DNA from 2 places in the Acetobacterium sp. KB-1 genome. Region 1 is predicted to be linked to the other one. Evidence: predicted binding sites of a transcription regulator. Region 1 holds the regulator's gene; the other holds the start of a gene.

Region 1 (4,982 bases):
ACAATCCCATTGGCATCAATATCAAAGGTTACCTCGATTTGTGGAATACCACGACGTGCGGATGGAATACCTGTTAATTGGAATCGACCCAAGGTTTTATTATCCTTGGACATTTCGCGTTCACCTTGTAAAACATGGATATCAACAGCGGTCTGATTATCAGCTGCGGTCGAGAAGGTCTGACTTTTCTTGGTTGGGATGGTGGTATTACGGTCGATTAATCGGGTAAATACACCGCCCAGGGTTTCAATCCCCAGTGATAATGGCGTTACATCAAGGAGTAATACATCATGGACTTCACCAGCTAATACACCAGCCTGGATCGCTGCTCCAATCGCAACACATTCATCCGGATTAATTCCTTTATACGCATCTTCACCGGTAATATTTTTAACTGCATCCTGTACTGCCGGTGTTCTTGTGGAACCACCAACCAGGATTACCTTGTCCAACTCATTCTTGGAAAGACCGGCATCCTTCATGGCTTTTTCAACTGGTCCGATGGTACTCTTCACCAGGTCAGAAGTTAATTCATCAAATTTAGCGCGGGTCAGCGATAATTCCAAATGCTGTGGACCTTCTGCCGTTGCCGTAATAAATGGTAAATTAATGTCTGATTTCATAACCGTTGATAATTCGATTTTAGCTTTTTCAGCCGCTTCTTTAAGTCTCTGAAGGGCCATTTTATCATTTTTAAGATCAAGTCCGTGGGTTTTCTTAAACTCTGCTGCCATCCAATCGATGATTTTCTGGTCAAAGTCATCACCACCTAAATGATTATTCCCATTGGTTGATTTAACTTCGAAAACGCCATCGCCAAGTTCCAGAATTGATACATCAAAGGTTCCGCCCCCAAGGTCATAAACCATGATCTTATCATTGGCATCTTTGTCTAAGCCATAGGCTAAAGCGGCTGCAGTTGGTTCATTGATAATTCTTAAAACTTCCAGCCCGGCAATCCGACCAGCATCTTTGGTCGCTTGTCTTTGGGCATCACTGAAGTACGCTGGTACCGTAATAACTGCTTTTGTAACCGTTTCTCCCAGATAAGCTTCAGCATCTGCTTTTAATTTTTGCAGAATCATCGCTGAAATTTCCTGAGGGGTATAACTTTTATCATCAACTGTTACTTTTTTATCGGTGCCCATATCGCGTTTAATTGATGAAATGGTGCGGTCCGGATTCGTAACGGCTTGTCGTTTGGCAACCTGTCCAACTAATCGTTCGCCATCTTTGGCAAAAGCAACAACCGATGGGGTCGTTCTGTTTCCTTCTGCGTTAGGGATAACGACGGCTTCACCGCCTTCTAAAACGGCAACACACGAATTTGTGGTCCCTAAGTCAATCCCGATAATTTTTTCTTTACTCATATCTATTTCCTCCTGTAATTTTGCTTTTTAGTTTATTCTATTAAAATGAAAATTCAGTACTGGTGCTTTCCACCAGCAGATTTTCAACTTTAGACGGTTTATGTCTTAATTAATATTATTTGCTACAAACCTTAACCATCGCTGGTCGGATCACCTTACCCTTGAATTTGTAACCTTTTTGGAAAACATCAATAATATCCTGGTCTTCCTTTTGCTCATCTGTACCGACCGCCACACCGTGGTGGAGATTTGGATCAAAGGGACCTTCACAAACAATTTCTTCCAGACCTTCTTCTTTGAGCACATCCTTAAGTTGTTTAAAAACCATTTCCAATCCGTCAATATAGCCCTTGGCTTCCTCACTGGCATCGATTAGGGCGGCTTGCGCCCGCTCCAGATTGTCCATTACCGGCAACAGCTTGGTAGCAAAGTTTTCTGATGCGAACTGATACATTTCTGTTTTTTCTTTTTGACTTCGCTTTTTGAAGTTCTCAAAATCAGCCTGAAGTCGAACCAAGCGATTCAATACAGCCTCATCCTCCTTTACACTCTCTAATACCTCTTCCGGCGATGCTGTTTCGTCAATGTCATCTGTTAATTCCTCGTCGGTTACCGCGTCAGCTTCTTTTAGCGTTTGTTCATTTTCTTCGATGGTTTGGATTTCCTCTTCTTTTATCATTTAATCACCTATTTCATTAATAAATTTGAGATATGTAAATTTAACTCATTACGTATGTAATTGAGAACCGATGAGACATTGTCATAGTTCATCCGAGTCGGCCCAATCACGCCAAAGGCCCCCATCATCTCGCCATCCAGTTCATAGGTGGAGGTAATGATGCTAAAATCCTTAAGGTTTTCATTGTCATTTTCACTGCCTATTTTAATGCGGATGATCTGGTTGCCGTCTTTCGATGTCATCATTTCCGACAACACCTGTTTTTCCTGAACAATATTGATCAGTTGTTTAATCTTATTCACATCACTGAATTCCGGATAATTGAAAAGGTTCGTTAACCCCGTGGAGTGAACTTCCGAGTCATCCTCCATCAAGACTTTTTTAAGTTGGGGGATAATTTCGTGAATCAGCTTACTCTCGGCTGGTGACAATTCCTGGATCTGATCAATAAGCTCCGAACTCATGTCACTGAGAATGGTGTTTTTCAGAAAGCCATTAATCACATTGGAAAGCTTTAGCGCCAGAATCGCGTCTACCTCCTGAGAAAGGGTTACCTCAATATTTTTGGCCATCCCCTCCTGGGTCACTACTACCATAAGTACCCTGTTTTTAATTAATGAAACAATCTGAACATGCTTACAGTTAAAATTTGTAACCCGAGGTGCCAGAACCACTGCTGTGTAATTGGTTAGCTGAGACAGAACCTGCGCCGTATGGGACATCGTCAGCCCCAGTTCAGTGGTATGATCCAGAAAACCCCGATGAATATCCGTTCGGATCATCTTCTCAAGTTTCTGAATCTCCATGATTTCATCCACATAATAACGATACGCCTGCTGGGTCGGAATCCGTCCCGAAGAGGTATGGGGTTGAACTAAAAAACCTAACTCTTCAAGATCTGCCATTTCATTTCGGATGGTGGCCGGGCTGATACCCAGGTTACATCTTTTTGAAAGGGTCCGGGAGCCAACCGGCTCGGCCGTATTAATATAATCACGGATGATCACTTCAAGTATTTTCTTTTTACGTGCGTTAAGTTCCATGATTCACCTCGTTATTAGCACTCACAATAATCGAGTGCTAACATCTGAGTTAAATATAACATCCTACCCCCTACATTGTCAACTAGTTTCTATAATAGCTTGCTCACCTTTTAAAGTTTTCTTAAGATATTTTTTTGATCTGATTTCATCTATAGAAAAGCCATAAATACCTGGTTTCCAAAATCCTGTCCTTTTGGTGTCAGCTTTAAAAATGACCCATCCCAATTAAGCAAACCATCAGCAATCAGCGGCTTTATGACCTCACCATATCGATCCCAATAACTTTGGCCAAAACGGGCAAAAAAATCACTATCCCGAATGCCGCAAAGCTTACGCAAACCTAAAAACATCCACTCACTCATCATTTCCCGGGGCGTCATCTCAGCTTCTAATGTTGCTGGGGATTCTCCGGCCTTGATGACATCGATATACTGACTTAGTGCATTGGTGTTACCATAGCGCCGACTATTAAAATAACCATGGGCACCCAGACCAAAGCCCAGATAGGGCACCAGTTCCCAATATTTAATGTTGTGGCGGCTTTGATAGCCGGGCTTACAGTAACTGGAAATCTCATAATGGTCATAACCCTGCTCTTTTAGAAACGCATCGACTGCCCAGTGCATTTCCCGCTCTTCATCTTCATCGGGCAAATTTAGCTGCCCCGCTGCGACCCAATTGGCCATCGGGGTACCCGGCTCTAAAATTAAGCTGTAGCACGACAGATGGGTGGGCGCAAAAGACATCAGCGCGATCAGTGTCGCCATCACATCCGATCGTTTCTGACCCGGTAAACCGACCATCACATCGACGCTGATGTTTGAAAAACCGACGTTTTTTAAAATTTCCATCGATTTAATAAAATCCGACTGGCTGTGAATCCGACCGAGGATTTGAAGCAGAAAGTCCTGCCAGGCCTGCAGACCCATACTGATCCGATTGATCCCCGCTTTCTTATAGCGGCTGGCCTTCTCTTCTGTTAAGGTTCCCGGATTAATTTCAATGGTGATTTCCGCCGTATCCTCAATTACAAAGACTTCCTTTATAAGAGACAATGTTTTTTCAATATAACCGGGTGCAATCGACGATGGGGTACCGCCCCCCAAATAGATGGTGTCCACAGCCGGTAAAACACCATTGATTTCCTTGTGACGTCTTATTTCCTTTTCCAGTGCATCAAAATACTCCCCAATCCGCTCCTCGCTCTGGGCGGAAAGAGAAGTAAAATCACAATAGGCACATTTTTTTTTGCAAAAAGGGATATGGCAATAAATACCTAGTGTATTTTTGGGTTGACTACCTAACGCCTTAGTTTTTGTGGTATTCATTCATTCTCCTCGCATTTTAAAGACTTTTTTTCTTTGATTTATGCTATAATTATAACATAGTCATTACCTATAATTAGAAACTAAACGAAGTCACAGAAAGGAAATCATCAATGAAAAAAGTAACCACCATTGCCATCATTGCCGGCGCAGCTGCAATCGTTCCAGCCTATTTTCTGGTACGAAAACTGCTTGACAAAAAGAAGTCGTCAAAAACCATCACTACCGCTCAGCCTGCCTCTAAAGCGATCAAGGCCGCAGGTTCTAAAGCGGCAAACCAGCAAACCGCGGCACGCATCGATCCAGAGCAACTTAAAACAATTCTCCCGGCAGAGGTTCATCCTGCCCCAAAAGCCGATCAGGAAAAAAACGCCTATCCGGGTCTGATTGCGCCAAACGGACGAATCCTATATAACTTCAAAGATGAAAATAACCTCATCTTCTGTGACGAAACCCAGCTCGGCAAACGTCTGATCCAACTCGAAAACTCGATTAATATTCGGGATATCGGCGGCTATACCGGAATGGACGGCCGAAAGATAAAATGGCGAAAGGTTATCCGCAG
Region 2 (4,982 bases), 350 kb from region 1:
AAAGGTGGAAACATCGAGAATCGTGATCACGCCGATATCCGCAGCCGTCATGCCCTCCAGATTACAAAGGGTCCCGACAATATCCACCGCTCGCATTTTGGTCTTTTTACCGGCATTGATATGAATCTTGGTGATTTCACTGACCAGATCATGGGCTTTGTCCAGCTTTTCTTCTGGTTTCTCGTGAAGCTTTTCCATAAAAGCCGATTTGAGAGAATGGACCGTAGCCAGGGTGGGGCAATCTTTTTCAATAATTTCTTTGTCGGTATAATTCTCAATGTCCCGGAACAAGCGACCTTCTTTTGAGGAAACCAGGGTAATGGCTTTACCGGTAGTACCCCGACGGCCCGTCCGTCCGATGCGGTGGACATAAGTTTCTTTTTCCCAGGGCACATCAAAATTAATGACCAGTGAAATTTCATGGACATCAATCCCCCGGGCGGCTACGTCGGTGGCAATGAGATAGCGAAAAGCGCCCTTTTTAAAGCGCTGCATAACTAGAGTGCGGTCGTCCTGTTCCATCCCGCCGTGAATCCTTTCACAGGCCTTATTGTCCTTGCCAAGAAGATTATAAATAGCATTGACCCGTTCCTGGGTATTACAAAATATAATACAACTGTCAGGGTTTTCTACCACCAGCACATCTTTTAGTATATCCAGTTTATCTTCATGGCCGGTTTTATAAGCAAATTGTTCGATGGCATCAGTTCGTTTGGCCTCGGCCTCAATTTCAATGATCTGGGGATCATTCATATATTTTTTCGACAATCGCTGAATCTCATTTTCCAAGGTGGCTGAAAACAACATCGTTACCCGGTTTTTGGGCATTTCATTGATAATTTCTTCTACCTGATCGATAAAACCCATATTTAGCATCTCATCGGCTTCGTCGATGACCAGATATTTAATCTCATCGGTAATAAAGGTTCCCCGTTCAATATGATCCATGACCCGGCCTGGGGTTCCCACTACCACATGGGTTTTCTGTTTCAGTTCTTTTTCCTGACGGCGAATCGGCGATTTTCCATACAGGGCAGATACCTTCACCCGCTTGAAGCGGCCAATGTTAAAAATATCTTCATGAACCTGCAGTGCCAGCTCCCGGGTCGGAGTCAGCACCAGGGCCTGCGGCTTGTTTTCTTCCCAATCTAAAAGCTCACAGATCGGAATCCCAAAGGCAGCGGTTTTACCACTGCCGGTTTGAGCCTTGCAGAGAATATCTTTTTTCTCTAAAGCAATCGGAATCACGGCTTCCTGAACCTTGGTAGGGGTTTCAAAATTTAGTTTTTCGATGGCTTTTAATAGCTCATCACTGAGTTTATACTGGTTAAATTTTTTATTTATCACGTTTTATTTCTACTCTCTTTTTATTTTTCAAATTAAAAAGCTGTATCCGCAAAAAAGAAGATACAGCTTGATTGATCACTTGACATTTAATTATAAACTATATTTGTAGCATTTACAAGGGTTATTACTTACTTTAGACGATTAAGCCAGAAAAGATACTGTACCTGATTACTTTTCTCTGCTTTTTATTTTAAAACTAATTTTTTCATCTATAAATCTTCCAGATTCCGACGACTATCCAACACTGAAATAATAAGGACCTGGGTCTGCTCAATCCTATGAATGATGCGCCAGGGAGAAAAAACTATTTCACGATCGTTAAAAAACTAAAGGCTTCCAAATTGTACCAAAAAACCTCATCAGCCAGGCTAATGAGGTTTTTTGCTCAAAACAAGCGGCAGAACTTTTTCTACCGCATCACGACCCTTATTCAATTTCAATTAATCGGGACTGTTCCTGTTTTACCGCTTTGGGCACTGTAATGGTCAAAACTCCATCTGTCAGCTTAGCCTTAATGTCATCAGAAGCTGCGTCTGCCAGAAATACATTCCGGGTCATGGAAGAAAACTTTCTTTCGCGATGAATATAATTCTTTTCATTTTCTTCCTTGAGTTCTTCCTTCTTAACTGAAATTTGCAGTTTTCCTTCGTCAAGTGAAACATTGATGTCACTTTTAGCAACACCTGGCATCTCTGCTTCGACGATGTATTCTTTTTCGTTGTCCTGCAAATCAATTTTGAAGGTGTCACCCGCCAAGCTTCTTCTCATCGGCCAACCCTCTGCAAAAAAGTCGTCTAGCATATTTTGGAAATCTTCAAAACCGGTATTCATCAAATCATTTCTTTTTCTGTTAAACGGAATCAGTGCTGTCACCATAACCACTCCTTTACATATTTTATTTGTTAGCACTCTCTATCGACGAGTGCTAACTTTGATTATTTTATACCACTTTTTAAAAAAGATGTCAAGATGGCACAACTACTATTTTAAGATTTTTTTAAGCTGTAATTCATTCAAAACTAGAATAGTATTGAGGAATTTTTTACTTGAGTATTAGGTAAGCGCATCTCTCAACGCTTCATTTCATAAGTCAACTGCAAATGCAAAAATGTCTGGTAATGATTCAGCTGGACACCCATAACTTCTTCCATCTTTGATAATCGATATTGAAGTGAGCTACGATGGAGATGTAGCTCCTTGGCGGTCCGGGCTTGAGAACGGCCGTTTTTCATATAACAATACAGGGTTTCTACCAGATTGGCACCTTTTTTTTCATCATAGACCCTCAGCTTATTAAGGGCCGGGTGGCAAAGATCTTCACTGTTTTTAAGGTTCGCAAGCAAATCCATCAGATGTGCAAAACGGAATTGGTCATATGAAAACAACAAGCCGTCATTTTCTGTTTTTAATCCGAACTCAACGGCCACCAATGCTTCTTGATAGGATTTTCTAATTGCCTTAATAGAAAAGCAATCGTCACTGATTCCGGCAACCATTTTTGAATCCTTTAGCCAATTTTTTATTTCTGACAAACGTTGACCAGATAATTGTTGCCTACTGTTAGCATTGGCCAGCATCACAATATTATTTTGATGAAGAATACAAATGGTATTTTTCATCAGTCCGAGCACTTTTTTTCTCAGAAAAGTCAGCTCATAGTGATTGCGATTGGCATGACTTGACTGAAAAACGATGATAAAAAAAGAATCCGGAAAGGAAATATTGACAAAATTGATGACTTTTCGCAGTTCATTTTCTGAATGCGGACTACCCGTTAGAATTTCGGCAAACAGATAGCCCAGTTTAACCCCTTCATTGCTGATCATGGTCTGGTTTTTTTGTAACTCCATGATCAGGATGTCGCTAAAAAAGGCAATGGTCGCTTTTGTACCAATTGAAAAAGGTACTTCGGTTTCAAAAACAGTTACCAATCCCATTTTTTTATTTTGACTTTTTAAATTCATGGTGCAAAAGGAGTGGGGATAGCGTTCATTACCTGAAAAGTAAACCGGCTCATTCTGATTCTCAGTTTTTTCTATCAGGTCTTTCATAAAATAAAAATCGTCCACCGTGCTGGAAATATAACCATCTTCGATGCCGTTTTCAACAATATACTGCCACTCTTCCGGCTTCTGCAAAACACCGGTGGTACGGGCCAGTACCCTAAAATCAGCGTCGGCAACATAAAGTGGATTTCTAAGAATCGGTGTCATGGCATTGATAATTTCGGTGAGCCCTTTATTATCCGTGATTCGCTTAATCATTTCATCATAAATCCGATGAAATTCACTGATGATGTCTTCTATTTTTTCCAGTAACAGCTCTATCTTCCAGTCTGACCGGATCACAGCCACATCGATAGTTTGAAGCCTTTTCATTTCAGGCGAAGTGCAGCTGTCAGCAACACAAATCAGCTGTTTTGGTAAATGATTGGTGTGAATCTGTTGGACCAATGCCGCTGACCCCAGATATAAAACATCGGCTTTATAGCCATGTTCAGAGGGTTTTAGCAACCGGACACCGGAAAATCCCGACTGCTCAAGCGTAAAACATTCAGCGTATTCATAAGCAGCATCATTAAATTGATTCAATAATTGATCCAAAATCATAGCGATTCTAATTTTCATTTTTTTGTCCTTTTTGACCGTTTCTATTCTTAGTTCTATTCTTATCATGGATATTTTATCACGTTGGTGCTTTTTTATCATTTATATACGTTGAATTAAAGAAATTTGCAAATTGATCTGGCAATTGTGCAGTGTGCGGGCGATTAATAATCGCCCCTACATTAACTATTTACTTCAACTTATATCGTCAATTATTAAATCGGTAATTGTCGAAATTATAGCCCCTATTTTCATACATTCGTGTGATGTATCTTAATCATTTCTGCGATAAAATAGACTTATTACGAATGATTAAGGAGATTGTCATTATGCCAGAATTAAAGTATAAGCATTTATTTGAACCCATCAAGCTGGGAAAAACCCTTTTTAAAAACCGGATCTTTTCTTCACCTCAGGATTATCCCGGTTTAACCAGCGACCGTTTCTTAACCGAAGAAGCTGCCTATTTTTATGAACGAAAAGCGCTGGGCGGTTTTGCTTCGGTTTGTGTTGGCGATATGATCGTCGACGGTGATTATGGACGCAGCCATCCCTTTCAGATGCGGGGCAACGATATTCTTGGAAAAGTTAACCTGACCCGTACCAGTACCGCCATCACCCGACATGGCGCGGTTGCCGCCATTGAGCTCTGCCATGCTGGTCAAAATGCCAATCTTGGTTTAATGCCAGTCAATCCGGGGTTTATTTATGGCACGGTTGAAGGTATCCGTGAAGATGGAGTGGAAATCCGAGCCATGCAAGATGAACAAATTGAAGCGATGATTCAAAAATACTGTGACGCTGCTTCCTTTGCGAGGCAATGCGGTTATAACATGATCACCCTCCACGGTGGTCACGGCTGGCAAATTCATCAGTTTCTCTCTCCTCGGGACAATAAACGGACCGATAAATGGGGCGGTTCGGTTGAGAATCGGATGCGTTTTCCGCTGGCCGTTATCGACGCCATTCGCAAACGGGTTGGCAAGGATATGCCCATCGAATTCAGAATGAGTGCCACCGAATGTCTCC

The links. The regulator HrcA, encoded in region 1, represses chaperone genes, less so after heat shock. The targets are predictions, from matches to a motif close to TGTTAGCACTCNNNNNNNNNGAGTGCTAACA.
Region 2: DOZ58_RS06125 (Hsp20 family protein) is a predicted target of HrcA. The motif match lies at 2,248-2,278, and genes of this name have one in related genera.

What each region holds. Positions count from the first base shown of each region.
Region 1 covers NZ_CP030040.1:1,674,012-1,678,993, forward strand. The annotation lists gene dnaK (molecular chaperone DnaK) at 1-1,370, opposite strand, end outside; gene grpE (nucleotide exchange factor GrpE) at 1,486-2,049, opposite strand; gene hrcA (heat-inducible transcriptional repressor HrcA) at 2,058-3,092, opposite strand; gene hemW (radical SAM family heme chaperone HemW) at 3,242-4,420, opposite strand; gene DOZ58_RS07730 (tyrosine-protein phosphatase) at 4,531-4,982, shown strand, end outside.
Region 2 covers NZ_CP030040.1:1,328,123-1,333,104, forward strand. The annotation lists gene DOZ58_RS06120 (DEAD/DEAH box helicase) at 1-1,347, opposite strand, end outside; gene DOZ58_RS06125 (Hsp20 family protein) at 1,774-2,223, opposite strand; gene DOZ58_RS06130 (CdaR family transcriptional regulator) at 2,418-3,974, opposite strand; gene DOZ58_RS06135 (NAD(P)/FAD-dependent oxidoreductase) at 4,283-4,982, shown strand, end outside.